4 regions of the Azonexus hydrophilus genome follow, and region 4 is predicted to be linked to each of the others. Evidence: riboswitches for the same ligand, from Rfam matches in the RefSeq annotation. Region 4 holds a riboswitch; each other region holds the start of a gene.
What was found. Region 4 has a riboswitch for cobalamin ahead of bluB (5,6-dimethylbenzimidazole synthase). Riboswitches for the same ligand answer to the same signal wherever they lie in the genome.
Positions count from the first base shown of each region.

Region 1: linked by a shared signal. The riboswitch ahead of AADV58_RS09270 (TonB-dependent receptor) and the one ahead of bluB (5,6-dimethylbenzimidazole synthase) in region 4 are both predicted to bind cobalamin.
Region 2: linked by a shared signal. The riboswitch ahead of AADV58_RS02455 (TonB-dependent receptor domain-containing protein) and the one ahead of bluB (5,6-dimethylbenzimidazole synthase) in region 4 are both predicted to bind cobalamin.
Region 3: linked by a shared signal. The riboswitch ahead of AADV58_RS13375 (ZrgA family zinc uptake protein) and the one ahead of bluB (5,6-dimethylbenzimidazole synthase) in region 4 are both predicted to bind cobalamin.

Region 1 covers NZ_CP151406.1:1,929,132-1,936,812, reverse strand. Annotated here, with positions in the region: gene AADV58_RS09275 (ribonucleoside-diphosphate reductase subunit alpha) at 1-2,573, opposite strand, end outside; cobalamin riboswitch at 2,730-2,932, opposite strand; cobalamin riboswitch at 3,044-3,243, shown strand; gene AADV58_RS09270 (TonB-dependent receptor) at 3,348-5,315, shown strand; gene AADV58_RS09265 (acetate uptake transporter) at 5,379-6,044, opposite strand; gene AADV58_RS09260 (GntR family transcriptional regulator) at 6,041-6,721, opposite strand; gene AADV58_RS09255 (hypothetical protein) at 6,705-6,827, opposite strand; gene AADV58_RS09250 (short-chain fatty acyl-CoA regulator family protein) at 6,977-7,681, shown strand, end outside.
Region 2 covers NZ_CP151406.1:500,387-508,067, reverse strand. Annotated here, with positions in the region: gene dctP (TRAP transporter substrate-binding protein DctP) at 1-438, opposite strand, end outside; gene AADV58_RS02480 (GntR family transcriptional regulator) at 630-1,316, shown strand; gene AADV58_RS02475 (sulfite exporter TauE/SafE family protein) at 1,323-2,123, opposite strand; RNA gene ssrS (6S RNA) at 2,195-2,374, opposite strand; gene AADV58_RS02465 (cell division protein ZapA) at 2,399-2,725, opposite strand; gene AADV58_RS02460 (hypothetical protein) at 2,727-2,924, opposite strand; cobalamin riboswitch at 3,039-3,244, shown strand; gene AADV58_RS02455 (TonB-dependent receptor domain-containing protein) at 3,350-5,185, shown strand; gene AADV58_RS02450 (iron ABC transporter permease) at 5,189-6,166, shown strand; gene AADV58_RS02445 (ABC transporter ATP-binding protein) at 6,163-6,936, shown strand; gene cobO (cob(I)yrinic acid a,c-diamide adenosyltransferase) at 6,943-7,533, shown strand; gene AADV58_RS02435 (hypothetical protein) at 7,562-7,681, opposite strand, start outside.
Region 3 covers NZ_CP151406.1:2,775,497-2,783,177, forward strand. Annotated here, with positions in the region: gene cobN (cobaltochelatase subunit CobN) at 1-1,740, opposite strand, end outside; gene AADV58_RS13365 (DUF2149 domain-containing protein) at 1,737-2,039, opposite strand; gene AADV58_RS13370 (hypothetical protein) at 2,036-2,497, opposite strand; gene AADV58_RS13375 (ZrgA family zinc uptake protein) at 2,497-3,018, opposite strand; cobalamin riboswitch at 3,087-3,317, opposite strand; gene AADV58_RS13380 (hypothetical protein) at 3,438-3,704, shown strand; gene rpsD (30S ribosomal protein S4) at 3,734-4,351, shown strand; gene hemP (hemin uptake protein HemP) at 4,370-4,600, shown strand; gene AADV58_RS13395 (hypothetical protein) at 4,866-5,072, shown strand; gene AADV58_RS13400 (hypothetical protein) at 5,056-5,487, shown strand; gene AADV58_RS13405 (dihydroorotase) at 5,605-6,945, opposite strand; gene AADV58_RS13410 (carbonate dehydratase) at 6,948-7,508, opposite strand; gene thrS (threonine--tRNA ligase) at 7,505-7,681, opposite strand, start outside.
Region 4 covers NZ_CP151406.1:181,095-188,775, reverse strand. Annotated here, with positions in the region: gene AADV58_RS00870 (diguanylate cyclase domain-containing protein) at 1-28, opposite strand, end outside; gene AADV58_RS00865 (ABC transporter substrate-binding protein) at 25-918, opposite strand; gene AADV58_RS00860 (cobalamin-binding protein) at 967-1,767, opposite strand; gene AADV58_RS00855 (cobalamin-binding protein) at 1,775-2,659, opposite strand; gene cobD (threonine-phosphate decarboxylase CobD) at 2,656-3,648, opposite strand; gene cbiB (adenosylcobinamide-phosphate synthase CbiB) at 3,641-4,564, opposite strand; gene AADV58_RS00840 (Pathogenicity locus) at 4,552-4,797, opposite strand; gene bluB (5,6-dimethylbenzimidazole synthase) at 4,794-5,519, opposite strand; cobalamin riboswitch at 5,560-5,743, opposite strand; gene AADV58_RS00830 (cobyric acid synthase) at 5,803-7,269, shown strand; gene cobU (bifunctional adenosylcobinamide kinase/adenosylcobinamide-phosphate guanylyltransferase) at 7,244-7,681, opposite strand, start outside.

The sequences.
Region 1 (7,681 bases), 1.7 Mb from region 4:
GCCAGGTAGAGATTCAGCGACTGCGCCTGGTCGATCCATTTCTGGCGTCGGGCGGCGGCTTCGATCAGCCACACCGGGTCGATCTCGAAGGCGGTGGCGTAGCGGGCTTTCAGTTCGTCGGGCACGCGGTCGATGCGGGCGAGCGAGCCGTCGAAATACTTGAGGTCGGCGACCATGACTTCGTCCCACAGGCCGAGCGTCTTGAGGTCGCGGACCAGGGCTTCGTTGACCACGGTGAATTCGCCGGACAGGTTGGATTTGACGTAGAGGTTCTGGTAGGCCGGCTCGATGCTGGCGGAGACGCCGACGATGTTGGAGATGGTCGCGGTCGGCGCGATGGCAACGCAGTTGGAGTTGCGCATGCCGTGGCGAGCGATGCGTTCTTTCAGCGCGTCCCAGTCGAGGCGGCTGTCGCGGTTGAGTTCGACCGCCTCGCCGCGCCCGGCTTCGAGCAGCACGATGCTTTCGTGCGGCAGGATGCCACGATCCCACAGACTGCCGGTGAAGCTGGAGTAACGGCCACGCTCCTGCGCCAGTTCGGTCGATGCCCAGTAAGCCTGATAGCAGACGGCTTCCATGCTGCGGTCGGCGAATTCGACGGCTTGCGGCGAGGCGTAGGCAATGCCCAACTGGTACAGGCAATCGGCAAAACCCATGATGCCCATGCCGACCGGGCGGTGGCGCAGGTTGGCGTTGCGCGCCTTGGGCGTCGCGTAGAAGTTGATATCGACGACGTTGTCGAGCATGCGCATGGCGGTGCTCACGGTGCGGGCGAGCTTTTCCCGGTCGAGCTGGCCGTCCTTCAGGTGCGCCAGCAGATTGACCGAGCCGAGGTTGCACACCGCCGTTTCCGAATCCGAGGTGTTCAGCGTGATCTCGGTACAGAGGTTGCTCGAATGCACGACGCCGACGTGCTGCTGCGGCGAGCGCAGGTTGCAGGCGTCCTTGAAGGTGATCCACGGGTGCCCGGTCTCGAACAGCATGGTCAGCATCTTGCGCCACAACTGCACGGCGGGAATCTTCTTGTGCAGCTTCAACTGGCCGGCGGCAGCCCTGGCTTCGTAGGCTTCATACGCCTCGACGAAGGCGCGCCCGGATTTTTCGTGCAGGTCGGGCGTATCGACCGGCGAGAACAGCGTCCACTCGCCACCGGCAATTACGCGCTGCATGAACAGGTCGGGAATCCAGTTGGCGGTGTTCATGTCGTGCGTGCGGCGGCGCTCGTCGCCGGTGTTCTTGCGCAGTTCGAGGAATTCCTCGATGTCCAGGTGCCAGGTTTCCAGGTAAGCGCAGACGGCGCCCTTGCGCTTGCCGCCCTGGTTCACGGCGACCGCCGTGTCGTTGACCACCTTCAAAAACGGAATGACGCCCTGGCTCTGGCCGTTGGTGCCCTTGATCCGGCTGCCCAGCGCGCGCACCGGTGTCCAGTCGTTGCCCAGCCCGCCGGCGTACTTCTGCAGCAGGGCGTTTTCCTTGATCGACTGGTAGATGCCGTCGAGGTCGTCGGCCACCGTGGTCAGGTAGCAGGACGACAGTTGCGAATGCAGGGTGCCGCTGTTGAACAGCGTAGGCGTCGAGCACATGAAGTCGAAGCTGGAAATCAGGTCGTAGAACTCGATGGCGCGCGCTTCGCGGTCGATTTCGTTCAAGGCCAGGCCCATCGCCACGCGCATGAAGAAAAGCTGCGGCGTTTCGATGCGACGGCCGTCGATGTGCAGGAAATAGCGGTCGTACAACGTCTGCAGGCCGAGGTAGCCGAACAACTGGTTGCGCTCGGGCTTGAGCGCGGCGGCCAGGCGGTCGAGGTCGTAATCCTTGAGGCGCGGGTCGAGCAGTTCGGCAATCACGCCGCGTTCGACGAAGACCGGGAAGTAAGTTGCTTCGACGGCCTCATCCTGCGCCGCTTCCGGCCCGGCCGCTTCCTCGACCAGGCTGGCCAGCAGCAGGCGGGCGGTGGCGTAGTCGTAACCGGGTTCGCGCTCGATCAGCGTACGCGCGGCGAGCACCAGCGCCTGCTTGACGTCGGCCAGCGCAACACCGTCGTACAGGTTCTTCAGCGCGTGATCGAGGATGGTCCGCGGCGAAACGCCCTCCCCCAGCCCGGCACACGCCGTTTCGCAGGTTTTCAGCAAACCTGCGACATCGAGCGGCCGGCGCTCGCCATCGACCGTCACATGCAGCTCGGGCACGCCCTGGACTTCGGCCAGCGCGGCCCGCTCGGCGGCGCGCCGCTCGCGGTAGAGCACATAGGCGCGGGCGACGTCGTGCTCGCCGGAGCGCATCAGCGCCAGTTCGACCTGGTCCTGGATATCCTCGATATGCACCCGGCCACCGTCCGGCAGGCGGCGGGTCAGCGAACGCACGACCGTTTCGGTCAGCCGCGCAACCAGTTCGCGCACCCGCGACGAGGTCGCGCTCTGGCTCCCCTCGACGGCCAGGAAAGCCTTGGTCAGGGCAACGGAAATCTTCTCGGGATGGAATTCGACGACCGCGCCATGACGGCGGATCACCTGCAGCGCGGCGGCACTGTGGGCGGACAAGTCGGAAATGTGCGCGAGGACGTTCGAGGACACGGCAATGCTCCGGTTCGGGGGGCGGAACATGGCTGGCGCGTGACGCGGCCGCGCAACGCTGTGCCGACGGACGGCGACAACGGACAAGCACGGACGACAAGAGACGAAACGCTCACGCAAAACCTCTCACCAGGGACACCCCGCCCCAAAGGAAAATGAAAAGGACACGTTGCGGCAGGTCTCCTGGCTCCCGGCTCAACGCGTTTCACCCGCCTTCCCGGACGCATCCAGTGGCATGGGGTGGCGAAACGCTCGCCGGTTACAGTTGCGGGGGCAGCCCCGGGATTCGGATCGTCAGATCCGGCACCGGATTCCCGTTTTAATCCCCTTGCGGGGAACCATCAACGCGACGGAGTTTATGCCTTTCGCTTGCCGCCAGTCAACAAAAATCACTACATGCAGTAGATGAGAAGCGGCAAGCGACTAAATATAGACAAAAGCAAGACATGGCAGTGTCGTTTCGATCCGCTATAATTATGAGCGTTTCAGGTGCCGTCGGCGGTTTTCCGCCACGGTGAAACGGGAAAGCGGTGCGTCCTCGGACAAAGCCGCTGCTGCCCCCGCAACGGTAAGCGAGTGCGGGCGCGTCACAAGGCCACTGGGTTCTGCCCGGGAAGGCGACGCGTCAAGACTTGCCAGCCCGGAGACCGGCCTGCGACGACCAGCGAAGTGCCGCGGGGAAGCGGCCACGGCCGCCCGTCAGCCCATTCCCCACGCGCTTCACCTCAACCAAGCACACCGGCATGCGGGGACGCTGCCGGCAGGGGAAAACCAATGCACATCCGCCTCAAACCCGTGGCAGCCACGCTGCTCGCCTTGTTCGCCGGCAATCTTGCCGCCCAGACGCTCGACACCATCGTCGTCACCGCTACCCGCTTCGAATCAAGCCAACAGGAAAATCCGATCGCCGCCCAGGTGATCACCGCAGACGAAATCCGAAACAGTGCGGCAACCACCGTCGGTGAAGTTCTGAACAAACTCGGCGGTGTACATAGCCGCATCAACTTCGTCGGCACGCCGGATTCGCCGCTCGACCTGCGCGGCTTCGGCATGACCGGCGACCAGAACACGCTGGTCCTGGTCGACGGCCAGCGCATTTCGGAGAACGAACTGGTCAGCGCCCGCCTGTCGGCGATCCCGCTCGACAGCATCGAACGCATCGAGATCCTCCGCGGGTCCGGTTCCGTGCTTTACGGCAGCGGCGCGAGCAGCGGCACGATCAACATCATCACCCGCTCGGCGCTCGGCGCGCCGCTCTCCGGTAACGTCTCGGCCCGCGTCGGCAGCCATGACCTGAGCGATCTGCGCGGCGGTTTCCGCGCCGGCGGCGAACGCTGGGGTCTGCGCCTCAACGCGCAGCGCCTGCGTACCGACAACTACCGCGACAACAACCGCAGCGAACTCGACACCGCTAGCGGCGAACTGCGCTTCGGCGACCGCGACGGCTTCGTCGCCCTCGCCTTCAGCGCCGACGACCAGAACTCACGCCTGCCGGGCGCCCGCAGCGAAGCGCAACTGCGCAGCGACCGCCGCGGCGCGGCGACCCCGGACGATTATTTCGACAGCCGCAGCCAGCGTTTCTCGCTGCGCGGCGAACGGCGCCTCGGCGAACTGACGCTGGCGCTCGACATCGCCCGCCGCGACAAGCGTGCCGACATGTTCAACAACACCGCCTGGGGCAGCACACTGGCCAAGACCGACGTCGGCGTCACCACGGTCTCGCCGCGCGTGCTCTGGCAGACCCGTTTCGACCAGGTGCTCTACAACCTGACCGTCGGCGCCGACTGGAGCCACTGGACCTACGACAACGACACCGCCGCCACCGGTTTCATGAGCGCCCTCGACGAATCGGGCAAGCAGAAGAACCAAGCCTTCTACCTGCGTAACGACCTGCACCTGGCCGCCAGTGGCACCCGGATCAGCCTCGGCGGACGCCGGGAGAGCGTCCGCCAGACGCAGCACGAGCGCCTGGTGCCGCGTGACGCCAGCGAGCGGCACAGCCTGTCGGCCTACGAACTCGCAGTGCAGCAGGAACTCGGCGCCGGCTTCTCGGCTTACGGCCGGATCGGGCGCAGCTTCCGCATCGCCAACATCGACGAGAACCGCTGCTGGACGGCACCTTGTCCGACGCTGTTAAAGCCTCAACGCTCGCTCGACCGCGAGATCGGCGCCCGCTGGCAGGGGGCTGGCGCCAGCTTCGGCGCCAGTCTGTTCGAGATGGATATCAGCAACGAAATCCACTATTTCGCACCGACCTTCTCGAACATCAACCTCGATGCCACCCGCCACCGCGGCATTGAGCTCGAAGGCCGCCTGCAGGTCACCGCCGGCGTTGATCTCGCCGCCCGCTACACCCATACCCAGGCGCGCTTCCGCGACGGCAGCTACGGCGGGAACAATGTCACCGGCAACGACGTGCCGCTGGTGCCCAAGCACCGAGCCTCGCTCAATCTCGGCTGGCAGATACTGGAAAGCACCCGTCTCGGCGTGAACCTGAGCTACACAGGCAAGCAGCGCTACGACAACGACCAGCCCAACCGCTTCCACAAGATGCCGGCCTACACCGTGACCGATATCAAGCTGGCGCACGACATCGGCGACTGGCGGCTGGCGCTCGGCGTGAACAACCTGTTCGACCGAAAGTTCTACTCCTACGGCATCGTCAACGGCACCTTCACCTCGTTCAACGCCTACCCGGAAGACCGCCGCAACGCCTACCTCAGCGCCGAATACCGGTTCTGATCGGCAATCGACCAAAACAGAATACGCCCCGCAGCCAGCCGGGGCGTTTTTTCGACGCCAAACTCAAGCTGCCAGCTTTCCCTCATGGCGCAGCGCCGCCACTGGGGGCATCCCTTTACGAACGAAGCCAAATGGCGCGCCCAGCGGCAACAGCGTACGGCCGAAATAAGCGTTGAGGAAAATCGCCCCGGCGGCGTAGAAGCCGAGCAGCGAAATCAACAGTTCCGACCAGCCGGCCAAGGCAATGAACAAAGCCGGCGCCACCCCGAGGATGGACAGCGCCAGTGACGGCAACAGCACGTTGATCAGGAACAGGATGGCGGCAAAGACCTTGTTCGTCTCGCAGGCGGCAACCAGAATGAACAACGAAAAAATGAAATAGGCGATACAGGCGTAAGCCAGTTGACGGACGTCGGCACCAACGGCGACGCTGCCGAACCAGCCTTGGGCGATCGCCCAGTGCATCGCCACCGCAGCCCAGAACAGGCCATAGGCACCGAGGACGATGGCGCCGAAAAAGTTGTTTTTGCGGAAGTCGACCGTGGACGCCCAGATCTGTCCGATTGAACCGAGAAACAATGCCCACGGCACCAGATAGGTCGTGCCACTGGTCCAACCCAGCTTCTGCGACGCGGCGACAAAGGTGACGACGGCCAGGCCGAAGACACCGAGAGCGGTCGGATCGGCGAGTTGCGGGCGGGTTTCGGTGATGTGAAGATGCTGGGTCATGTGGATATTTCCTCGAGGGTTTCGGGCAATTCGCCCGGGATGGCGGGAATCGCGGCGAGTACCGCGTTTCGGAAGAAGCCGTGGTGCAAGCGCGCCAACCGGTCGACCTCGGTCAGGTCGCCATTGAGCAATGCGGTGCCCAGTGCCAGACGGCTAGCGGCGGAGAGTTCGCGGTCGATCGATGCGAAGCCGGGACCGACCGCCAGCCTGAGCTGTTGCTCCAGGTTGCGGCTGGCGGCGGCGAATACCGGACTGGACAGGGTCGCCCGCGCTGCCGCGCAGAAACCACGCCATACCGCGCGCGGTGGCGTCGCCGTGGCCAGCGCCTGCCAGGTGTCGAGCAGCTGCCGCAAACGGGCGTGCGGCAGGTCGACCAGGCGCTGCAACACGAAGCCATCGACCAGCGCCAGCACATCGAGCACCTGGACCAGCTCGGCGCGCCCCGGCGCGACCACGCTGCAGCCGCTGAACATGCGCAGGTCGAGCAGGCCGTCGCGGACCAGCACCTTGATCGCTTCGCGCACCGGCGTCCGGCTGACGCCGTAGTGGCGGCTCAGCGCCAGCTCGTCGATGGCGCTGCCGGGCGGCAGGCGGTGGTCGAAGATGCTGTCGCGGATGGCCTCGGCGACGCCCTCGTAGAGCAGACGCGGGCGAATTTCCTCAGCGCTCGCCAGCATCGTCGGCGTCCTCGTCCGAAGTTTCAGCGGCCGGTTCCGCGACCGGCGGCTCGGCATCGGTTTCGCCGAACAGGCTGCTGAAGTAGAGATAGGGATTGACGAACATCGGGGGCTCCTCGCGAAAAATGGCTTGCCAACGCAGCCGATAGTTCGCAATATACGCACCGCAAAAACCCTGACCAGGCCTGAAAAAGCGCAGTTTTGCGAAGATTTTTCAGCGAATTTGCAAACTTTGCGAAGACACCGGAAGCGACAATGAAAAAAGCCTTCATGGGCGTACGCCTGAAACGCCTGCGCGAGGAACGCGGCCTGACCCAGGTCGCGCTGGCGCGGGCGCTCGACCTGTCGGGGAGCTACCTCAACCAGCTCGAACAGAACCAGCGGCCGCTGACCGTACCGGTGCTGCTCAAGCTCAACGCCGTCTTCGGCGTCGATGTCCAGCGCTTCTCCGAGGACGACGAGGCACGCCTGATCGCCGACCTGCGCGAGGTCTTCGACGAATCCGCCGGCGCCGAAAAGGTGACGCTGGCCGAAATCCGCGAGCTGGCGGCGAACATGCCGGCGGTCGCACGCAGCCTGCTTCAGTTGGCCCGCCAGCAGCGCGCCGGCCAGGAGCGCGAGGCAGCACTGGCCGCACGACTGGGGCTGGACCGCAGCGAAACCGGCGGCACCCGGCCGATGCCCTTCGAGGAAGTGCGCGACTTCTTCTACGCTCGTCACAACCACATCGCCGAACTCGACGAACTGGCCGAGCGCCTCGCTGCCGCCTGGCGGCTACGCCCGGGCGACGCCGCCGACGGCCTGGAAAAGCGCCTGCAGCACGCGCACGGCATCGGCATCGTGCGCGGCGGCTGGCACGATGGCGGCGCCGAAGTCCAGCGTCGTTTCGAACCTGCCCAGAAAACCCTGATCCTGTCGCCGCACCTGACGCCTGGCCAAGCCGCCTTCCAGATAGCAACC
Region 2 (7,681 bases), 320 kb from region 4:
ATTTTTTTCCGCGAGAATTCGATCCAGCTCCTTGCCGATCGGTGCATTTTTCCAGCGCATGCCCTGCTCGTAACTGGTGACCAGAGTCGGCATCAGGGTCAGGTTGACCGCCGGAATCTCGCCACCGCCATAAGCCAGCGGCACCAGGCTCATGTCCAATGCACTCTTGCGCAGGGCACCGATCTGGCTGTTCGTCTTCATCAGAGAACTGCCCGGGTAGATCTCGAATTTCAAGCTGCCTTTGCTCTGCTTCTCGACTTCGGCGGCGAATCGGCGAACCAGACGGTCGCGAAAATCACCGTCTTCACTGGTCGCCGCCGGGAACTGGTGCGAAATCTTGATGACACGCGGCGCCTGGGCGTGAGCCGCCGGCAACGCAAAAGTCAGAGCTGCTGCAGCAATGGCCAGCGTAAAGTGGCGCTTGGTTTTGCTAATCATGGATGTCTCCTCCTGGGTTGATTACGCATGGACGGTGATACCTCGCTGACCGGCTGGCTTATCCTTTGGAAGGAATACCGCACTCTTGTTTGTGTTCAAAAACCACCGTTGTGTATACAAGATATCAAATATTAAATACTAGTCAACTAATTTCGTATAATGTAATCATTGCTACTTTCCGGAGCACCATCGTGAACAGCACAACCGAAATTCCCGCCACCACCCGCCAATCAGAACGCCTGGGTGAGTTGATAGAGGAACGCATCGTCACCGGCGTTTACCCCCCCGGTACACGGCTGGATGAACAGGAACTGGCCGATACCTTCGGCGTCTCGCGAACGCCGGTGCGGGAAGCGTTGATCCAGCTTTCATCGGTCGGCCTGATCGAAATCAGACCGCGGCGGGGAGCAACGGTGCCCGAAGTGGGTGCAGACCGGGTCTGTGAAATGTTCGAGGTGATGGCCGAACTGGAAGCCATGTGCGGTCGCCTGGCCGCACGGCGGATCACGCCTGACGAACAGACAGCGCTACAGGAGGCGCACCGCGCCTGCGAAGCGGCACGCGATGCCAACACGCCGGATATCTATTACCAGTTGAATGAAGTATTTCACCAGCGCATCTACGAAGCCAGCCACAACGGCTTTCTGGTCGAGCAGGCAACAGCCCTGCACCGCCGGCTACGTCCCTACCGGCGTCTGCAGTTGCGGGTACGCAACCGGATGGCGACCTCGTTCAACGAACACCAGGCCATCGTCGACGCCATCATCAAGGGCGACAGCGATCTCGCCTCGGCACAACTGCGCGCCCACGTGACGGTTCAGGGCGAGCGCTTCGCCGACCTCGTTGCCACCTTGCGCGACTTCAAGGCCGGCGCCTGATCGACTTCAGCCGATCAGGCTGTGCAGCATCTTGGTGGCAAGCAGCGCCAGGAAACCGCCAAAGGCCCGCTTCAATTGCTTGACCGGCAGCTTGTGCGCCAGCTTGGCGCCGACCGGCGCCATCAGGATGCTCATCGCAACGATGCCGATGAAGGCCGGCAGGTAGACATAGCCGAAGGAATAGGCCGGCAGTCCGCTATCGCTCCAGCCAGCGACGATATAACCAACAGCACCGGCAACAGCGATCGGGAAGCCGAGCGCCGACGATGTACCGACGGCATTGTGGATCGCCACATTGCAGAACAGCATGAACGGTACCGACAGAAAACCGCCACCGGCCGCGACCAGGCTGGAAATTACGCCGATCACACCGCCAGCGACGAAACGCCCCAGGTTGCCTGGCATCTGACGATGGGCGTGCGGTTTGAAATCGAGCATCATCTGCAACGACGCGTAATAGACGATGACGACAAAAATCGCAGTCATTGGCCCGGTCGGTACCTGGCCTGCAACCAGCGAACCGCCAAAGGTACCAAGCACCAAACCCGGCGCCATGGTCCGGACAATATCCCAACGCACTGCTCCGTGCGCATGGTGGGCGCGCATGCTGGAAATCGATGTAAACACGATCGTCGCCATCGAAGTACCCAGGGCCAAGTGCATGACATGGTCGGTTGGAAAGCTCTGGGCAACAAACAACATGTACATGAAGGGCACCAGCGTCAGACCGCCACCGACACCAAACAAACCGGCGACAAAACCACCAAAAATGCCCAGCAAGGGATACGTTAGCCACCAAATCGTCATGATCGGAGATATTCGTTGAAGCTGACAACCAAAAATGAAAACAGGTGGCAGAAGCTGCCACCTGTTTGGTAAAAGTCCCCGCGAGTGCCGTCAGGCCGGCATCCTGAACCTGGGTTCAGAGTGGCTGCTTTCCTTCCGCATCAGGCACATTCGACGAAGAACGCGCACAACAGCGGAGTCTTGGTCCGCAACCGATGCCAATCAGCATTGGTTCAAGGAATATATGGCCTTAACAAACACCGCAGGGAACACTCGGCGGGCAATCCCGCAGCGACTCAGAGATCCAGTTGCTGCTGGGGTGCCAGCACGGCATCGAGCCGTGCTCCCATGTCTTCGATTCTACGCTTCGTGTCGGTCGACGCAAGCGCTTCTTCGGCAGCCTCGCCAGCCGGCGCCGCCAGGCGTTCGTGGGCGATGTTCAGCGCGGCCATCACCGCCACGCGTTCGGCGATGGTGCTCTTGGTCTTCTGGGCGATTTCGCGCATCTTGTTGTCGACCAGATCAACCGCTGCCAGCAGCGCATCGCGCTCCTCCGGCCGGCAGGCAACGCGGTATTCGCGGCCCATGATCTTGACGTCGAGGAAATTCTGCTCGGCACTCATCTCAGGCATCCTCGGGCAGCTTGTCCATCAGGCCTTCCAGCCGCTCGCGGGCAGCCGTCATCGTCGAGCGCAAGTGCAGACGCTCGGCCTCGGCCGTGGCTATCTGGTTCTTCAGGACTTCGTTCTCGGCACGCAACTGGTGCACCAGGGCGACGACCTGATCGATCTTGGCTTCGAGCGCTTCGAATTCGCTATTCATGGCGCGCACTATAGAGGGACAAATGCTGCCCGGTCAAGGACTAAGCAGCTATTTTCAAAGTGTTTTATCGGCTGTCGACGCCATTGGCATTCGCATCTCCCGGCCAGGCGCGCTAGAATGCGCGCCGTGTCAGGTGCTGCGCGCGGTTTTCACCAAGCGCAGTTAAACGGGAAAGCGGTGCGTCTCCAACGAGACCAAGCCGCTGCTGCCCCCGCAACGGTAAGCAAGTGCGGGCGTATCACGAAGCCACTGGGGAAACCTGGGAAGGCGATACGTCAAGACTTGTGAGCCCGGATACCGGCCTTGCACACCTAGCGGAAGTACCACGGGGTGGTGGTGCCGGTTCCTGACCAGCCCTCTCCCCTGCGCACTTCCTTGTCAATGCATTCCGGCATGCGGGGACGCCTGCCGGAAAGGGGAAATCCATGAACTCACGTTTGAAGCCGCTGGCGGTATTGTTACCGCTCGCTTTTTGCCAACCACTGCAGGCCACGGAGCAGCTTGCCAGCCTCGACACCATGGTGGTCACCGCGACACGCCAGCCGATGCGGGTCAGCGAAGTGTTGACCGATGTCAGCGTGATCGAGCGCAACGAGATTGAAGCCGCCGGCCACACCAATCTCGAACAGATCCTGGCTGCCCAGCCGGGCATACAGATCGTTGCCAACGGCAGCTGGGGCGCCGAATCATCGCTGCTCATCCGAGGCACTAACGGCAAACACGCCCTGCTTCTTGTCGATGGCATGCGAATGGGCTCGGCAACTAACGGGAACGTTTCCTGGTCTCGCATTCCCGTTGCGCAGATTGAACGCATCGAGATCATCCGCGGTCCAGCCTCCGCAATGTACGGCAGTGACGCCATCGGCGGCGTGGTCCAGATCTTCACCCGACGCAGCGAAGAAACCTTTCATTTCTCCGCCGAAGCCGGTGCCGGTAACTACGGTACGCAAAATGGCAGTGTGAGCATGTCTGGCAAACAGAATGGCTGGAACTATGGCGCAACCGTGTCTCACGAGAGCACCAAGGGCTTCAACAGTCGCCCCTGGACAACTACAGCCAACCCGGACAAGGATGGTTTTCACAACCTCGCGGCATCGGCGCGTCTGGGTTATACCTTCGCTCCGGGCCATGAAGTGCTGCTGTCGGCACTTCATGCGGACGGAATGAGCCGTTATGACGGCAGTGGCGCTACCAACGACTGGGTGAGCAAGACCCGGAACGGCAACGGCTCCTTGGTATTGAAAAACAAGATCAACCCGAACTGGAACAGCACACTCACATTCGGGCGCAGCAACGATTATTCCGACAACCTGCGTAACGGTTTGTTCGATAGCCGGTTCAACACCGATCAGAATCTGTATTCGTGGCAACACGACCTGAATACTCGCTGGGGCAATCTTCTGGTCGGACTGGAAAGCACGCGACAATCCATCACGACGTCGGACAACTACGCGGAAAAAACACGCCAAAACGATTCCGTTCAACTGGGCTGGAACCGCGGCTTTGGCCAACATCGCCTGCAGGGAAGCATTCGCCATGATGACGACTCGCTTTTCGGTGACAAGACCACCGGCTCCCTTGCTTATGGCTATCGTCTAACGCCCAATTGGCGAGCCAGTGCCAGTATTGGCACGGCGTTCAAAGCGCCTACGTTCAACGATCTCTATTACCCCCTGAAAAGCGGCTACATCGGGAACCCGGACGTACGTCCAGAATCAGCAGTAAACCGCGAAATAACGATTCACCATGAAGCCGGAAATCACGCTCTGTCACTGACCTGGTATCTCAACCACATCAAGGACATGATCTCCTGGACCCAGGTCGGCGCAGTCACCACCCCGACCAATATCGACACCGCCAGAATTGAAGGCGCCACTTTGAACTGGCAAGGCAGACTGCGCGGCTTCGATCTGGCCTTCAATTACGACTGGCTAGACGCAAAAGACCAGAAGAACAGCAGGCAATTGCCCAGGCGCGCCCGGCATTCGGCCAACGCTTCAGCTGGGCAGGAGATTGGTCCATGGAACTGGCGAACCGAATTCCAGTTCACTGGCAAACGTCATGAGTATCCGTCCACCGGCCCGAAAGTGGATATGGGCAGCTATACACTGGTCAACCTCTACGCCGCCTACCGCTTTGCCCCGGCCTGGAGCGTATTTGCCCGCGTCAACAACCTCTTTGACCGGGACTATATACTCGTCAACACCTACGCCACCCCGGGGCGCAACGCCTTCATCGGCATCCGCTACAGTCCGAAATAATCCATGCCCACCCGCCGCCGTGCCTTCCTGATTCTCTCCGCGCTCAGCCTGCTGGCGCTGGCGAGTTTCGCCTTGGCCCTGTCGGCGGGCAGCCTCAAGGTGCCGCTGCCCGACATCGTCGCCGCGTTGTTCGGGCACGGCGACGGGGCGGCTGACATGGTCGTGCAATTGCGCCTGCCACGGGCACTCGCCGGCTTCGCCTGCGGCGGCTTGCTGGCGCTGGCCGGGGCGCTGATGCAGGTGCTGCTGCGCAATCCGCTGGCCGATCCTTACGTGCTCGGTATCTCGGGCGGGGCCGGCGTCGGCGCCATGTTCGGCATCCTGATCGGGCTGCCGCTGCTGGCCGTCGACGGACTCGCCTTTGCCGGCGCGCTCGGTGCCATGTTCCTGGTCTTCGGGCTGGCGCATGGCGACGGTAGCTGGACGCAGACCCGCCTGCTGCTCACCGGCGTCATCGTCGCCGCCGGCTGCGGCGCGCTGATTGCCCTGATGCTGTCGATTGCCGACGAAGGCAAGCTGCACGGCATGCTGTTCTGGCTGATGGGCGACCTTGGGCAGACCTTCACCTGGTGGCCGGCGGCACTGGCGCTGGTGGTCGCACTGGCCTGCGCGATGCCGTTCGCCCGCGAACTCAACCTGCTGTCGCGCGGCCTGATGCAGGCCCAGGCGCTGGGCGTGGCGGTGGGGCGGCTACGCTACACGGTTTATCTGCTGGCTTCGGTGGCCACCGCCGCCTCGGTGACCACGGCCGGCTCAATCGGTTTCGTCGGTCTGGTCGTCCCGCACCTGGTCCGACTCGCCACCGGCAACGATCAACGCCTGTTGCTGCCGGCCACCGTACTCGCCGGCGGTTCGCTGCTGGTGCTGGCCGATACCGCCGCCCGCACGGTGATCGCGCCCCTGCAACTGCCGGTCGGCGTACTCACCGCGCTGATCGGCGTGCCGGTTTTCCTGTTCCTGCTGTCGAGGCAACCGAAATGAGCGCCCCCTTGCTCGAAGCCCGCCAGCTCAGCGTCGACATCGGCGGCAAAACCGTCGTCGACTGCCTCAACCTCAGCCTGCAGCCGGGCGAACGGCTGGCCATCCTCGGCCGTAACGGCGCCGGCAAGTCGACGCTGCTGTCAACACTGGCCGGCCTGCGTCCGCCGCAGGCCGGGGCCGTGCTGCTCGACGGCGAGGACTGCGCCTTGCTGCCGCCGCGCCAGGCGGCACTGCGCCGGGCCTGGCTCGGTCAGTTCCAGAACGATCCGTTCGGCTCGACCGTCCTCGAAACCGCACTCACCGGTCGCCATCCCCATCTCGGTCGCTGGGACTGGGAATCGAAGCACGATGCCGAACTGGCGAGGAGCGCCCTGAAAGCCCTCGGTCTGGCCGGCATGGAAGCCCGCCAGGTACACACACTGTCCGGCGGCGAACGTCAGCGCCTGGCCATCGCTACCTTGCTGACGCAGGCGGCAACGCTCTACCTGCTCGACGAACCCTTGTCGCACCTCGACCTCAACCACCAGATGGCCGTCCTCGAACTGTTCGCCGGCACCGCCCGCGACTGCGGCGCCGCCGTCGTCATGGTCCTGCACGATCCGGCACTGGCCCACCGCTTCTGCGACCGGGCATTGCTGGTCTACGGCGACGGTCGTTGCGCACAGGGCACAGTCGACGACATCCTGACCGCGGCAACGCTGTCCGAACTCTACGGCCACGGCCTGCGGCAGATCGAAGATCGCGGCCACCGCTGTTTCATCCCGGAGTAAAACCTCATGACGATCAGCCACGAACAACGCATGCAGAAAAAGAAGGCCGTGATCGACGGCAAGATCGACGCCGCCCAGCAGGAACGCGGCGTGCTGGTGATCAACACCGGCAACGGCAAAGGCAAGTCGTCGGCCGCTTTTGGCGTCGTCGCCCGGGCGCTCGGCCACGGCCTCAAGGTGGGCGTCGTCCAGTTCGTCAAGGGCCGCTCGGATACCGGCGAGGAAGCCTTTTTCCGCCAGCAGCCGAACGTCGCCTGGCATGTTGGCGGCGAAGGCTTCACCTGGGAGACCCAGGACAAGGAACGCGATGCCAAGGCCGCCCAGGCTGCCTGGGACGTTGCCTGCCAGCACCTGGCCAACCCCGAGATCAGCCTGGTCGTCCTCGACGAAATGACCTACGCCTTCAAGTACGGCTGGCTCGACCTCGATGCCGTCATCGCCAAGCTGCTCTCGCGCCCGGCCATGCAGCACGTCATCGTCACCGGTCGCGCCGCACCGCAGGCACTGCGCGACGCGGCCGATACGGTCAGCGACATCGGCATGGAAAAACACGCCTTCCAGGCCGGGGTCAAGGCGATGCCGGGGCTGGAGTGGTGATTCCCCGGGACTAAGCGAGGCGTTTCGACTACGGCCGGAACGCGCCCGAATTCCGGCGGAACAGTCGGCTCAGCAAACCGATGAACACAAGTACCGCCATGGTCCAGCCGAGCACACGGGAAATCGGCAACTCACCCTCGCGCGCCGC
Region 3 (7,681 bases), 830 kb from region 4:
GTTGTCGACGATGTAGGGATAGATCACCGGCAAGTCGCCCAGCGGCAGCAAAGCGTCGTCGAGGACGTCGAGCCCGCGCGGCTTGCCGCCGGCCCATTCCTGGGTACCGTGGGTACCGAAGTGGATCAGCGCATCGCCCTGGCGCGCCCACAGGTAAACCGCCAGATAATGGTGCGACAACGGCGTACCACTCTTGTGCGAAAACGGATTCTGGCCGCGATGCAGGGTTTCCTCGCGCGGCGGCTGCGGCAGCACCGAGACGTTGCCGAGTCGCAAGCGGGGAATGACGAAAACCTTCTCACCCTGCCAGTCGACCAGATAACGGCTTTTCTCCGGCTCGCCCCAGTGGCCGGCAATGCGCTGTCGCGTGTTGGCCGGCAGGCTGTTCCACCAGGCACGGTAGGTAGCCAGTGGCAGGGCCTCGGCCTGGTCGGCGGCGAGCAGGGCGCGCAGGTCGGCGTCGGGATAGTAGGCACTCAGCAAGGGTTGCAGGTTCGCCACCCAGGCCGCTTCGGGCAAGGATTGCGTGCGGTAGCCGGCGTGCACCAGCGCGGCGGTGACGTTTTCCAGGCTGCGCGGCACATTGAGGAAGGAGGCGCCGAAATTGCTGCCGCCGGCCGGATAGTTGTACACCATCAGCGCCAGCTTTTTCTCCGCCGGCGGCTTGCGCTGCAGCGCGACCTGCCGCGCGGCGCGGGCGATCAGCGCATCGGCCTGGCGCTCGATCAGTTCGACCGGCCGTTGATCGTCGGGATGGGCGGCAACGATCAGCGGATCAATGGCGCCTGCCGCCTCCGGCTGGAACAGGTAAAAGGGCGTGTCGGCCAGACGCAGGCCGGTCGCATCGTTCTGCCAGGCGGCGGTATCGCCATGGCGATAGGGCAAGGCCGACAGCAGCGGCACTTGCCAGCGCGCCAGCAGGGTCTGCAGGTCGGCGCCTTTCGACACCAGCTGGTGCAGCACCAGTAAGGCCGGGTGCGCCGTTTCCGGGCCGCTGTCGCGGCGGTCCGCACGCGCCACCAGCAACTGGCGCAGGCCACCGGCATCGAGTTGCTGACCGAAGACCGCATAGGCTGCCAGCCCGTGCGCGTCGAAGCGGCGCAACCAGGCGTCGAGCCAGGCTGTTTCGCCATTGACGAAATGATGGCGATGGACGAGCACCGCCACTGCCGGTCGCGGATCGCGACGCCAGGCTTGCAGGGCGTCGACGTCGGCCAGGAAGTCCGGTGCGTCCGGATGGTAGAGCCCCTGGCGCGGCCAGGGGCGCGGCGCCGGCAGGTCAGCCGCAGCTTGCGCTTCGCTCATGCCGGCGAGACGGCGGGTGGCCAGGGTCAGCGCGGCGCGGATGTTGCCTTCGCCGCCATGGCGCAGGTAATCGGCCAGCCGATCAGACGCGGCAACCGACTCGGGGCCAATCCAGACCACCGGCACCTTGACCGCCCCAGGCGGCAGCAAGTCGGCCAGCAGTGCCTGCGGCATCGCATGCGGCGCATCGACCCACAGCATGTCGGCACTGCCGGCCGCCGCCAGCAGGCGCTGGCGCTGCGCCGGGCGTTCGCTCTCCGGCAGGGTCAGCGGCGTATCGAAATGCCGGAACCGCCAGCCATTCGCCTGCGCCAGGCGTTCGACCAGGGCGGTGCGGGCCTTGGGCGTGATGTCGGCAGTCACCCACAACAGTTCGCGCGCCTGCGCGGCACCCGCCAGGCAGACGAGCAGCAGCCATCCCAGCCAGCGCATCATGGCTTGGCGGCCGGGCCGTCTTCCGGAACGTAGATGATGCTGCCGTCGCGCAAGCGGTAGGCAACGCCGGCCCGCACGCCCTCACCTTCGCCGCTGTCGCCGGTGCCCTGGTAGCGGATTTCCTGGCCGTTTTCCGGAATCGCCAGTTCCACCGGCGCCCCCGGATCACCAGCCGACGACAGATTGACCGCCGCCAGCAGGGCGACGACCAGAACGAGAAAGACATCGACCAGGTTGATCGACGACAGCATCGGGTCGTCGTCATCCTCTTCCAGGATGTTGAAATGCTTGAGGCTCACGCCAGGCCCTCCCGGCGCTTGCGAATGGCCAGCAGTTCGCCGAGCAGCCAGCGACGGCGCAGGGAATACAGGACCAGGCCGATGGCCGCCGCCGTCAGCGCCAGCACGACGCCGGCAAAGGCGTCGCTGAACACCGCCAGCGCAGCGCTGCCGTTGCCGCTGGCAACGCCGTGCAGGGCCGGGCCGAGCGGGATCATGGTGGCGATCAGGCCGAGCATCGGCGTCACCCGGCTGAGCAGGCGGAGCGGCTCAAGCCGGCGCAGGACGATCAGCTCGATCTCGTCGAACGCCAGTTCCGGTGCGTCAGGCAGACTGCGGAAGGCCGGCGAACGCCGCTGCCAGGCTTCGACCAGCACGGCACCGCTCATCCACAGGGCGTAGACCAGCGCCGCCGCCAGCAGCCAGAGAATCGGCGTCAGCAGCAACTGGGTGAGTTGGGTAAAGCCGGCCTCCAGCATCAGAACACCAGCGCCGGGAAACGCGGACGGATGGTCTGGGTCTTTTTCGCGCCAGCGCTCTCCAGGCGGACCCGCAACTGCTTGAGCCCCGGGTGGTCGCGGAAAGCACTGAAGCTTAGCGACTTGAGCGCTTCGGGCTGGGCGCATTCGAAGCGGATTTCGTGCACCAGGTTGGCAATATCGACCTTGGGATCGACTTCGCCCAGCGCCGGTTCGGTGCGACTGCCACTCAGCTTGCACTGGGCTTCGGCCGGCGGCTCGACAAAGCGCAGCGGGTCGGCGACACGTTCGACGAAGGCCTGCCAGACCTGCTGCTGTTTTTCGTTGCGGGGCGGATAGTCGTAGCCGAGATAGGCTTCCAGCGGCACATCGAGGCGCACTGTCAGCGCCGTGCCGTCAACACTGACCTGGACATTGCCGTGACCGTGGGTGTGGTTGCCGTGAGCCAGAGCAAGCGGGGAAAAACAGGCAGCCGCCGTGAACAGGGCGCACGCCGCCACACGCGTAGGGATTTTTGACATGGGAAGAAGTTCCGGAATGACGCCCTGCCGACCTCCCCGTCGACATCAGGCATTACGGCCCGGCGCATGCGCGGACCACCCTGTTGGCCGGTATCCGGGCTGGTGGATCTTGCCTTCACCGCCTTCCCGGGATGCGTTGCATCGCCAGTGGCTGCAAGGTGAAAGCTGGACGCGGACGTCCATCCACTTACCGTTGCGGGGGCAGCGCTGGTTGGATCTGCCTGACGGCCAATCTCCCAGCTTCCCGTTTAACCGCGCCTGCCGAGGCATGCGCGAGCACCAACGGGCGGATGTTAGCACAGCCTGCCAAAAGACACTTGACGCCAAATGAATTATTAACAATAATTCTCATTCAGTAGCCAGCAAGCCGCGTTTCCGGCCAGCCAGCCAGTTTCCCCGAACCGACTGGAGCGCCCCTCATGGAACACGCCGACATGCCCCTCGAACTCAGGCTGGCTGCCGTCATCCACCTGTTGTCCTCGTCAGCCCTGCGCGGCGCCACCTTCCACAAGACCGAAGCCTTGCGCACTCATCTGCGCAGCGTGGCCGACAGCGCCGACCTCAATCCCTACCTGAAGAGCACGCTGCAGGAAGTCCTCGGCGGCTGGGAGGCGGTGCACTGCCACCCCGCTTCGGTTCCGGTCGACTGCTACCCGCTGGCCCACCCCGGCTGCCAGACCCACTGACATCAATCACAGTACGAGAGAGAGTAATCATGTCCCGTTATACCGGCCCCCGCCTCAAAGTCCTGCGCGCCCTCGGCGTCGATCTGCCGGGGCTGTCACGCAAATCGATGCAGGAACGCAACCAGCCGCCCGGCCAGCACGGCGCCCGCAAAGTCACCTCGCGCAAGTCCGAATTCGGCCTGCAACTGATGGAAAAACAAAAGCTGCGCTACAACTACGGCCTGAGCGAACGCCAGCTGCGCCGCGCCGTTGCCGATGCCAAGAAGGATCGTGGTGCTACCGGCAACAAGCTGGTCGAACTGCTCGAACGTCGGCTCGACAACATGGTCTTCCGCGCGGGTTTCGCGCCGACCATTCCGGCCGCGCGCCAACTGGTCAGCCACGGTCATTTCCAGCTCAACGGCAAGCGCGTGACCATTCCTTCGATCCGCCTGCGCATCGGCGACGCCTTCGGCCCGACCGAGGCCGGACGTAAGATCGATCTGGTAAGGGCTACGCTGGAAGAGCCGGCGCTGGAGCGCCCACAATGGATCACCTTCGATGACGCGACGACCTGCGCCCGCCTGACCCACCTGCCCGACGGCGACGCGGCGCCCTTCCCACTCGACCTGCAGCGTGTGGTCGAGTACTACGCCACCCGGATGTAATCCCTCGAGGAGCCCATCATGGAACCGAGCAAACAGACTCTGCGCATTCCTTTCCTGCATGCCAACGGTCCGCGCCCGACCTTGCGTCTCAAGCCCGAACAAGCCGCCGCCCGGGCCGCAAGCTGCGCAGTCCAGTGCATCGCCAGCAAAGCCCTGTTTGGCGAATGCAACGAAATCTGCATCCGCCACAGCGGCAGCGAGTACCGCCTGCGCATCACCCGCCAGGGCAAGCTGATCCTGACCAAGTAAGCCCCACCGAGCAAGCCGGAGCAGGTCGCTGACCCCGCCTGCTCCTCCGGAGGGCGCCGATCACACGCCGGCGCCCTCCACCCGAAAATATAGCATTGTCACAAAACGAAACAATTCTTGTTTGACTAAATTCGCTATTCACGTATATTAAGAACCATTCTCACTCACGCGAGGCGCCACATGAACAGCCTGTTGATCCATACCGGTATCGCCGCCACCCTGCTCTGGCTGATGCTGGCCGGCGCCAGTTTCTGAGGAGAAAACCATGCCGAAAAGCGACATCTGGGCCGCCACCCTCAGCCTGGTCCTGATCCACGAAGAGACCGGGTGTCGTCAATCCGCGCTGCACGCGGCACGACTGCTTGAGCATCTGTGCGATCAGGACATTGATCATGAAACCCGTGAATTGTGCGAACGCGCCAGCCAACGCCTGGGTCAGCGTCAGGAGTTACACCATGCTTGCCCCGCTTGAAAACCGCGCCATCCTCGAAAAGGAACCTGCCGAGCCGCAGAGCGCCCTGGAAAGGGAAAACGCCGCCCTGCGCCGCGCCTTGCAGAAAGCCCGCAGCAGCCAGAAGCGGATGATCACGCTCAATGCTGCCCGCAGCATCGAACAAGCCAATCGCATCGCGGTGCTCGAAACACAATCCAGCAATCTACGCGCGCGCATCGCCCAGCTCGAATCCGGCCAGGCCATCATCGAACTGGGCCGGCAACTGATGGAACTGCGGGAAGCCAACGAACAATTGATCGTCGCCGCCCAGCGCGTCTGGCACTTGGACAAGACCATCTGCGCCGCGCACCGCGAGTGCGAGCGCCTGGCCCGCGAGCGCGACGACCTCGCCTTCCGCTTGTGCCAGCACGCCAGCCATCACATCGAACACTAAGTTTCTCACCCTCGCTTCCAGCAAGCCAGCCAGACGCCAGCCAGCTGTTTTTTTAAGCACAGCCAGGTGAAACTTCAGGATGGAACGCATCCTTCTTGACGCGGCTTGATGCTACGGTCAACCGGAAGAATCGCGCAAAAATGAAAGTGCTTGCCCACGGCAGTTCGGCCGTAATTGACCTTCATGCCAGGCAAGCTGACCCGAAACAACCGTAGTGGAAACCCGGCTGCGAAAGCGTCGGCCAACAAAGGGTGACCAGCCGCAACGGCTGAGGATGGGATCGTCCGGTGCATCGATATCGCGGCCGCCAATCAACACCAGATCGGCCCAGTAGCCTTCGCGCAGATAGCCGCGTTCGGCAATCGCAAACAGGTCGGCGACGCGGTGGCTGGTCTTGGCAACCAGCGTCGGCAGGTCGATGACGCCGTCGTGCACCAGCCCCATCAGGCCTGGCAGCGCGTGCTGGACGAGCGGCAGGCCGGACGGTGCCTGGAAGTAGTTGCCGGCCTTTTCTGCCAGCGTGTGCGGCGCGTGATCGGTACCGATCACATCCAGCCGGTTAGTGTTGAGCGCGGCGCGCAGGGCATCGCGGTCAGCCTCGGTTTTGACCGCCGGGTTGCACTTCAGATGACTGCCGAGGATGGCATAGTCCCGCTCGTCAAAGAGCAGGTGATGAACGCAGACTTCGGCGGTGATACGCTTGTCGGCCAGCGGCTTGTCTTCAAAGAGAGCCAGTTCGCGGGCGGTGGAAATGTGCAGCACATGTAGTTGTGTGCCGTGTTTCCTGGCCAGCTCGACCGCCAGCGAGGAGGATTTGTAGCAGGCGTCGGCGTCGCGAATCAGCGGATGGGCCGAGAACGGCACGGCGTCGCCATATTTTTTGCGCCATTTCTCCTCGTTGACCGTAATCGACGGTGTGTCCTCGCAATGGGTGATCAGGATGGTTGGCGCGCAGGCGAACAGGCGCTCCAGCACGGCCGGGTCATCGACCAGCATGTTGCCGGTGGAGGCGCCCATGAAGACCTTGATGCCGGCCACTTGGCGCGGATCAAGCGCGGCCACGGCATCGATGTTGTCGTTGGAGACGCCAAAGTGGAAGGCGTAGTTGGCCAGCGAATCCCGCGCCCCGATGGCTTTCTTTTCCGCCAGCGCCGCCATCGACAGGGTCGGCGGCTTGGTATTCGGCATGTCCATGAAGCTGGTGATGCCGCCAGCCACCGCCGCCGCCGATTCGGTCGCGATACAGCCCTTGTGCGTCAGCCCCGGCTCACGGAAATGCACCTGATCATCGATCATCCCGGGCAGCAGCCATTGCCCGGCGGCGTCGATTTCCTCATCGGCGCTGGCCGCGATGCTAGTCGCAATCTTGTCGATACGGCCATCGCGCACCAGCAGGTCGGATTCAAAAATTTGCCCTTCGTTGACCAGACGGGCGTTGCGGATCAGGAGGGTGGTCATGGTCAGAACTCGTTCTGCAGCTTCTTGTAGCCTTGCACCAACTCATGGTTGGTACGCACGACATCTTCCGAGAATTCGGTTGCTTCTTGCGGCACACGGGGCACAGTTGAAAGATCGGTTTTCGGGCCGATGCGTAGCGTGGAGGAGACGTAGAAACCCGGCGGCAGGTCGGTGCCATCGACCACAGCGTTGTGGCGGATGACGCAGCCATCACCGATGCTGCAATTGAAGACGACGCTGTTGAAGCCGAGAAAGACGTTGTTGCCGACCACACAGGGGCCGTGCACGATGGAGCGGTGGGCAATCGAGGTGTGCTCGCCAATATCGACCAGGGCGCCGGACTTGGAATGGATGACGACGCCATCCTGGATATTGGAGTGGGCACGGATGCGGATCGGCGCCAAGTCGCCGTCGGCATTCACCTCGTCGGCGCGGATCACGGCGTAGGGGCCGACGAAGACGTTTTCTTCGATGATGACCTTGCCGCAGATGATGGCGGTCTGGTCGACGTAGGCGGATTCGTGGATTTGCGGCAGATCGCCGCGCGGGTTCTTGCGGATCATGTTCTAGACTCGAAGGTGGTGGATAGGTCGTTAACCGGGGGCCAAGCTTCCTGCTGCAAGCGCGCGATGACCTCGTCCAGCGCCAGGCTGCCGAGATCCTCACCCGCTCGCGAGCGAAGTGCGACACGGCCTTCGGCTTTTTCCCTGTCGCCGACGACGAGCAGATAAGGCAC
Region 4 (7,681 bases):
GTCGCTGGCGTAATGTCAGGTTGTTCATTCTTCAGTCCCGCTGGTGAGCAGTTTCTGCAAGAGATCGGTTTCGTCCGGCAGGCGCAGGCCAAAGGCATCGGCGACGCTCTGGTTGATGGTCAGCGAATATTCGGAAGGTGGTCGCGGCGGCGGCAGGCGGTTGCCATGAACCGAAATCAGTGCACCGGCCTGTCGGCCGATCTGGGCTGGCGTCGAATACAGTGCAGCGAGCGCTCCTGCCTTGGCCAGGGAGGCGGAGAAGCCGATGACCGGCCGCTGGAAGCGGTAGGCAGTGATCAACAAGGGGCGGATACTACTGCGTGAGTAGATCAGTGCATCGGGGACGGCCAGCAGGACTTCGCTGCGGGCGAGCAGGTTTTCGAGCGTGGGCAGTATTTGTTGTTCGTTGCTTGCCTGCTCGCTGTGCAACTGCATGCGCTGAAGGGTCAGTGCCGAGCGGAACGATGCGATCTGCGGTGCCGATTGATCGCTGACCAGCAAGCCGACGCGGCGCACTTCCGGGAATAGCAAGCGTAGCAACCGTGCCTGTCGTTTGGCCGGCTGATCCAGGTAGATAGCCGAAACCAGGGGCGGTGCACGCGCTTCGACAAGCGCCGCCTGGTAACTGTATTCGGGCAACAGGGTGGCCAGGATCGGTGTTTTCGGATTGGCTGCGAGGGCGGTACGCAGGGCACCGCTGCCGGCGGTGACGATGAGGTCCACCGGTTGCCGGTCGGCTGGTCGGAGATTGTTATCGGTGTAGGCAATTTTCCAGCCGGCCTGCAGGTTTTTTTGCAGGCTGCTGGCGAATTCTCGGTACGGCGCGCTGTCATCGGCCAGGATGAGCGCAATTTCGCCTGCCCAGGCTTTTGCATGGAATAGGAAAAACAGCAGGAGGAGCAGTGCTGGCCGCGACATGCCGTCACTATAGGGGCTGGCGACATGCCAGGGCAATACACGTTTGCCCTACGTTGTACTCGGCCAGAGAATATCGAGCAGCAAAGGCAGGCCTTCGCTGATGGCAACCGGTCCCGGCGTCAGGATGATCGCCGACTTGATCTCGTGCATGCGCGCCTGATTGACCGCCGGAATGGCCTCCCAACCCGGCCGGGCAGCGACACGTTCGGGGCGGAAGTGTTTGCCGCACCAGGAGCCGATGATGATCTCCGGCGCCGCCGCGATCACTTCCTCGGGTGTTGGCCGGCGGTCGCGGGACAACGGCGAGCGTGCGCGTTCGGCGAAAACATCTTCGCCGCCGGCGATTTCAATCAACTCGGATGCCCAGCGCAGGCCGCTGATCAGCGGATCGTCCCATTCCTCGAAATAAACGCGCGGCCGGCGGCCATGTTGGGCGATGTGTTTCTCGGCCAGTGCCCGGGCCTGGGCGATCTGCGCTTCCAGCCCGGCGACCAGCGCCTGTGCGCGATCCTCGGCGCCGACCAGGCGGCCGACGGTTTCGATCATCGCCAGGATGTCGTCGACGCTGCGCATGTTCAGCGCGTAGACCGCAATGCCAGCCTTGATCAGGTCACGGGCGATGTCGGCCTGGAGGTCGGAGAAAGTCAGCACTAGGTCGGGTTCGACGGCGAGGATCTTCTCGATGTCGCCGGTGGTGAAGGCGAAAACCTTGGGTTTTTCCTTGCGCGCCTGTGGTGGCCGGACAGTGTAGCCGCTGATGCCGACGATGCGGTCCTGCTCGCCCAGGGCGTAGAGGACTTCGACGGTTTCGGTGGTCAGGCAGACGATGCGCTGGGGCAGGCGGGGCATGGCGTTCTCACTTGGGGCGACGGCTGCGTGCGACATCGAGGTGGTCGCAAAGTTTCGCCGTACCGTCGAGGATGCGCGGCGTGTGCCGCTGCATGATGTCGGGATTGATGTGGAAAAGGTTGCCGCGCTGGACGGCGGTCATGCGCTTCCACTGCTGCCAGTCGTCCAGCCATTCGGGCTTGGCGTCGCCCATGCCGGTGGCGACGATGGCTTCCGGGTCAGCCTCGATCACCGATTCGATGCCGACGCGCGGCGCCATCTGCGTCAGGTGGCCGAAAATGTTCTCACCGCCGCAGATACGCATCGCGTCGCTGATGATTTGCGGGCCGCCGACGGTGACCAGCGGTGCCTTCCAGATCTGGTAGAAGGTGCGTACCTTGGGTTTGCCGGCGTTGGCCGTGCGCAAGGCCGCCATGCGCTCGCGGAAACGTCTAGCCTCGGCGTTGGCGACCGCTTCCGTCCCGGCCAGTCGGCCGTAACGTTCGACCTGGCCGGCGATGTCTTCCATGTGGTTGGGCTGGGAAACGAAAACAGTCAGGCCGAGCGCCCGCAGCTTGTCAGCCTGCGCCATGTTGTTGCCGCTTTCCCAGGCCAGCACCAGGTCAGGCTTGAGGGCGACGACCGCTTCCAGATCGATGCGCGAATAGCCGCCGACCCGCCTGACCTGTTTGGCGGCGGGCGGATAGTCGCTGTAGTCGACGGTGCCGACCAGCTTGTCGCCGGCACCGGCAGCAAACAGCGTTTCGGCAATGTGCGGGGCGAGGGCGACGATGCGCTGCGCGGGTCTGGCCAGCCTGACTTCGCGGCCGGTATCGTCCTTGATCAGCAGTTCGGCGTGGACCATCGGGCTCAGGGCGAAGGCTGCCAGTACAGCAGGCAGGTGGATTTTCATGCGGGCTTCCAGTCGGCAAGGGCTGCCTTCAGACACTGCCAGCCGGCCTCGTCGGGTGGCAGGCCGACGCGCAGCAGCGGATTCGATTCGTAGCGGCGGGTGAGGATGGCGCGGCGCGCCAGGTGTTCGTGCAGTTCGGCGGTGGTCGGTGCGTTCAGTGTCGCGAACAGTGGCGTCGCCTTGACCTCGCCGAGTGGTGCCAGCAACTGGCGCAGGCGTTCACCGTCGGCCAACAGGCGCTGGCGCGTGCTTGCTTGCCAGGCGTTGTCGGCCAGTGCCAGCGTTGCTGCGGCGCGCGACGGGCCGGCGACGCTCCACGGGCCGATGGCCTCGGCCATCTTCGCCAGCAGTTCGGGGGCGGCGAACAGGAAACCGACGCGCAGCCCGGCCAGGCCGAAGAACTTGCCCAGCGAACGGAAGACGATCAGGTTAGGGGCGTCCGCCGTGCCGGCCAGCGGCGTCAGGCTGTGCTCGGGCGTGGCGTCGATGAAGGCTTCGTCGACGATCAGCCAGCCGCCGCGCTTTTTCAGTTGCGCTGCGGCGTCGACCGCCAGTTCGCGCGGGTGGCGGTCGGCGGTCGGATTGTTCGGGTTGCACAGCAGCACGTAGGGCGTCGCCGCCGCCAGCGCGCGCGGCAGGGTCGCGTTCTGCAGGAAGCGCAGCTTGTGGCCGGCGCGCTGCCAGGCCTGCGGGTGTTCGTTGTAGAGCGGCGCGATGCAGGCCACGGCGGCGCGCGGCAGCAGCGCCGGCAACCACTGGATGGCGGCCTGCGAGCCGGCCACTGGCAGCAGGTTGGCGTTGCCGTAGTAGGCGGCAGCGGCGGCCTCCAGGCCGTCGTTGTCTTCCGGCAGGCGTTGCCAGACTGCGGCCGGCAGCGGCGGCACCGGCCAGCCCTGCGGGTTGATGCCGGTGGACAGATCGAGCCAGTCGGCGAGCGGGATGTCGTAGTGGGCCGCGGCTTCGCGCAGGCGGCCGCCATGGTCAAGCATGCAGGGCTCCGATCAGGAAAAGGACGGCTAGCCACAGCCACAGGCTGCGCCGGATCAGCGTGATCGCCCGGCCGAGGTCGGCGGCGACCGGCGCCGGGCCGCAGCCGAGCGGCGGGCGAATTTCCTCGCGGCCGTGGTAGATGGCGGCGCCGCCGCATTGCACGCCGAGGCTGCCAGCGCCCGCCGCCATCACCGGGCCGGCGTTCGGGCTTTCCCAGCCGGGCGCCTGGGTGCGCCAGCAGGCCAGTGCGTCGCGCCAGCGGCCGAGCAGGGCGTAGCTCAGTGCGGTCAGCCGGGCCGGTAGCCAGTTGAGCGCATCGTCAACGCGGGCGGCCCAGCGGCCGTAGAGGTTGTAGCGTTCGGTGCGGTAGCCCCACATCGCATCGAGCGTGTTGGCCAGCCGGAACAGCAGGGCGCCGGGGCCGCCGAGCAGGGCGAACCAGAACAGCGCGCCGAAGATCGCGTCGTTGCCGTTTTCCAGCACCGATTCGACGCCGGCCTTGGCGACGCCGGCCTCGTCGAGTGCTGCGGTATCGCGGGAAACAATCCAGCCGACGCGCTGCCGCGCCTCATCAAGGCGTCCCTCGCTCAGCGGCCGGGCGACCGCTTCGGCGTGTTCGCACAGGCTGCGCGCGCCGAGCGAAAAATAGAGCAGCAGTACGTCGACCGCGAACGGCGCCAATGGTCGCAAGGCCAGCGCCAGCGCCACCCAGGGCAGCACCGCCAGCGCCCAGCCGAGGACGCCGCCGGCAATCGTGCGCCGGTTCAGCCGCTTTTCGATCGCCGCCGCCAGCGCGCCGAAGCCGACCAGCGGGTGAAAACGCCGCACTTCGCCGAACAGGCGGTCGAGCAGCACCGCGGCGAGCGCCGCCAGCGGCATGGCGTAGGGGCCGGCGAGCAGGTTCAATTCGGCCATTGGCGGGCCAGGGCGATGGCGGCGTCGATTGCCGCGCGCGCCTGTGGATTGTTGTGCCAGCAGGTCGAGCCGATCATGCGGGCGATGTGCAGCGTGACGACGGCGCTTTCCTCGCCGGCCAGCCGGGCCAACGGCGCGTAGCCGGCCTCTTCGAGGCGGCGGATCACCGTCGGCCCGACGCCGGGCAGGGCGAGCAGCGCGGCGCGCTGGTCGGCCGGGAAAGTGCCATTCATGCGCCGCGCTCCGCCGCGGCGAGCGCCGACAGGGCGGCGGTCAGCCCGGCATTTTCCGGTAAATCGCGCGTCCCCCACTGTTCGTGGAAGACCAGTTCCTCGACCGGCAGGCGCGGCAGCCAGCCGGCGCTTTCCAGTTCCGGGCGATCCTTGAAATGGCTGACGTGGCCGATGCACAGATAGGCAATCGGCACGATGTGATGCGGAATGCCGAGCGCGTCCTGCAGCGCCTTCTCGTGGAAGATGCTGACCCAGCCGACGCCGAGGCCCTCGGCGCGGGCAGCCAGCCACAAGTTCTGGACGGCGCACACGCTGGAATAGAGGTCCATGGTCGGCATGTGCGTGCGGCCGAGCACGACCGGGCCGCTGCGCGAGCGGTCGCAGGTGATGCACAGGTTCACCGGCGCGTCGAGGATGCCCTGCAGTTTCAGCTTGCCGTAGATTTCGCGCTTTTCGTCCGGAAACATCGTCGCCGCTTCGGCATTGGCCTGCGCGAAGATGTCGTGCACCCGCTGTTTCACGTCCGCCGAGCGGACGACGAGGAAATTCCACGGCTGCATGAAACCGACCGACGGCGCGTGATGCGCCGCCATCAGGATGCGCGCGAGCTGGTCGTCGGCGACCGGGTTGGGCAGGAACTGGCCGCGCACGTCGCGGCGGCTGAAAATGGCGTGATAGACGGCGGCCCGTTCGGCGTCGGAAAAAGCGTGCTGGTTTTCCATGGATTCCCCTTCTGGAAACGCGAAGGCACCCGTCCACGGTGCCGAATTACGTCTCCCGGCCGGTCTTCTGACTCGGATTCACCCGGACGATGCGCCTTCCCGCCGCAGCAGTGGCCTGTGCATCGCCCGTCATCCTCACAGCGTTGGGCACGTGGCGGAATCGCACCGCCTTCCCGATTCTCCTGCCGGCAAAGCCGGAAGGCACCGGGAGACAAGTTTCCGATTCGCATCGGAAGGCAGCGATGGTGCCATAATTACGGCCTTTTTTCACGGGTTTGCACGCATGATAGGCAACGCGCTGATGGTCCAGGGAACGACGTCCGACGCCGGCAAATCGACGCTGGTCGCGGCGCTGTGCCGGATTCTGAAGCGGCGTGGGGTACGCGTGGCGCCGTTCAAACCGCAGAACATGGCGCTCAATTCGGCGGTTACCGTCGACGGTGGCGAGATCGGCCGGGCGCAGGCGTTGCAGGCGCTGGCCTGCGGTCTCGAAGCGCATACCGATTTCAACCCGGTGCTGTTGAAGCCGACCACCGACCGCAAGGCGCAGGTGATCATCCACGGCAAGGTCGCCACCGACCTCGACGCCAAGGCCTACCACGACTACAAGCCGCGGGCGATGGGCGCGGTGCTCGAATCCTGGGGCCGGCTGACCGCGCAATACGATTGCGTGCTGGTCGAGGGCGCCGGTTCGCCGGCCGAGATCAACCTGCGTGACCGCGACATCGCCAACATGGGCTTCGCCGAAGCGGTCGATTGCCCGGTGATCATCGTCGCCGACATCGACCGCGGCGGCGTCTTCGCCCATCTGGTCGGCACGCTGGAGCTGCTGTCGGCGTCCGAGCAGGCGCGCGTCGTCGGCTTCGTCATCAACCGTTTCCGTGGTGACATCGCGTTGCTCGAACCCGGTCTGGCCTGGCTGGAGCAGCGCACCGGCAAGCCGGTGCTCGGCGTGCTGCCCTACCTGCACGGCTTGATGCTCGACGCCGAGGACGCAATCGCGACATCCACGGTCGACGGCAAGAAAACAGCAAAAATCCGCGTCGTCGCGCCGGCCTACCCGCGTACTTCCAACCATAACGACCTCGATCCACTGCGCCTGCACCCGCAGGTCGATTTCCGCTGGATCGCGCCGGGCGAAGCTTTGCCGCCGGCCGATCTGATCGTCCTGCCCGGTTCCAAGGCGGTGCGCGCCGACCTCGACTGGCTGCGCGTCCATGGCCACGACCGCGCCATCGCCCGCCACCTGCGCTACGGCGGCAAGGTGATCGGCCTGTGCGGTGGCTACCAGATGCTCGGCCGCAGCATCGCCGATCCGCTCGGTCTCGAAGGCAAGCCGGGAACGACGCCCGGCCTTGGCTTCCTGGCGGTGGACACGACGCTGGAAACGGAGAAGCAGCTGCGCAATGTGAGCGGCCACTTGCATCTCGAAGGCCGGCCGGTGATGACCGGCTACGAAATCCACCTCGGCGTCACCCAGGGCGATGGCTTGACGTGGGCTGCCGTACAGCTGGCCGACGGCCGTGCCGATGGTGCTATCTCGGCCGACGATCAAGTTCTCGGTACTTACTGCCACGGCGTTTTCGACCATCCCGAGGCCTTGGCTGCATTGTTGCGCTGGGCCGGTGCCGGCGAGGTCGATCACGTCGACTTTGCCGCCCGCCGCGAAGCCGATCTCGACCGCCTGGCCGATTCGGTCGAGGCGGCGCTCGCCTGGGAAAAGCTCAGGCCCTGGCTGGCGCTGCCTTGAGCGTCAGCGGCAGGCCGGCGGCGACCAGCGTCACCTGATCGCAGACTGCCGCGACGCGCTGGTTGAGCCGCCCCTGTTCATCGGCGAACAGCCGCGAAACCGGGTGCATCGGCACGATGCCCCAGCCGACCTCGTTGGAGACCAGGATGATGCGGCCGGGTAGTTGCGGCAGCGTCTCGATCAGCGCCGCCGTTTCACCGGCGAACAACGGGCAGTCGACGGCCTCGCCGGCTTCGGCCTGGGCGGCAGCGCGGCCGGCGAAAAGCAGATTGGAGAGCCACAGCGTCAGGCAGTCGACCAGGAGGCAGGTGTCGGGCGCCGCCAGTTCGCGCAGGCGGGCGGACAGGTGCAACGGCTCCTCGACGCAGCCCCAGTCGGCCGGGCGGCGTTCACGGTGGTGGGCGATGCGGCG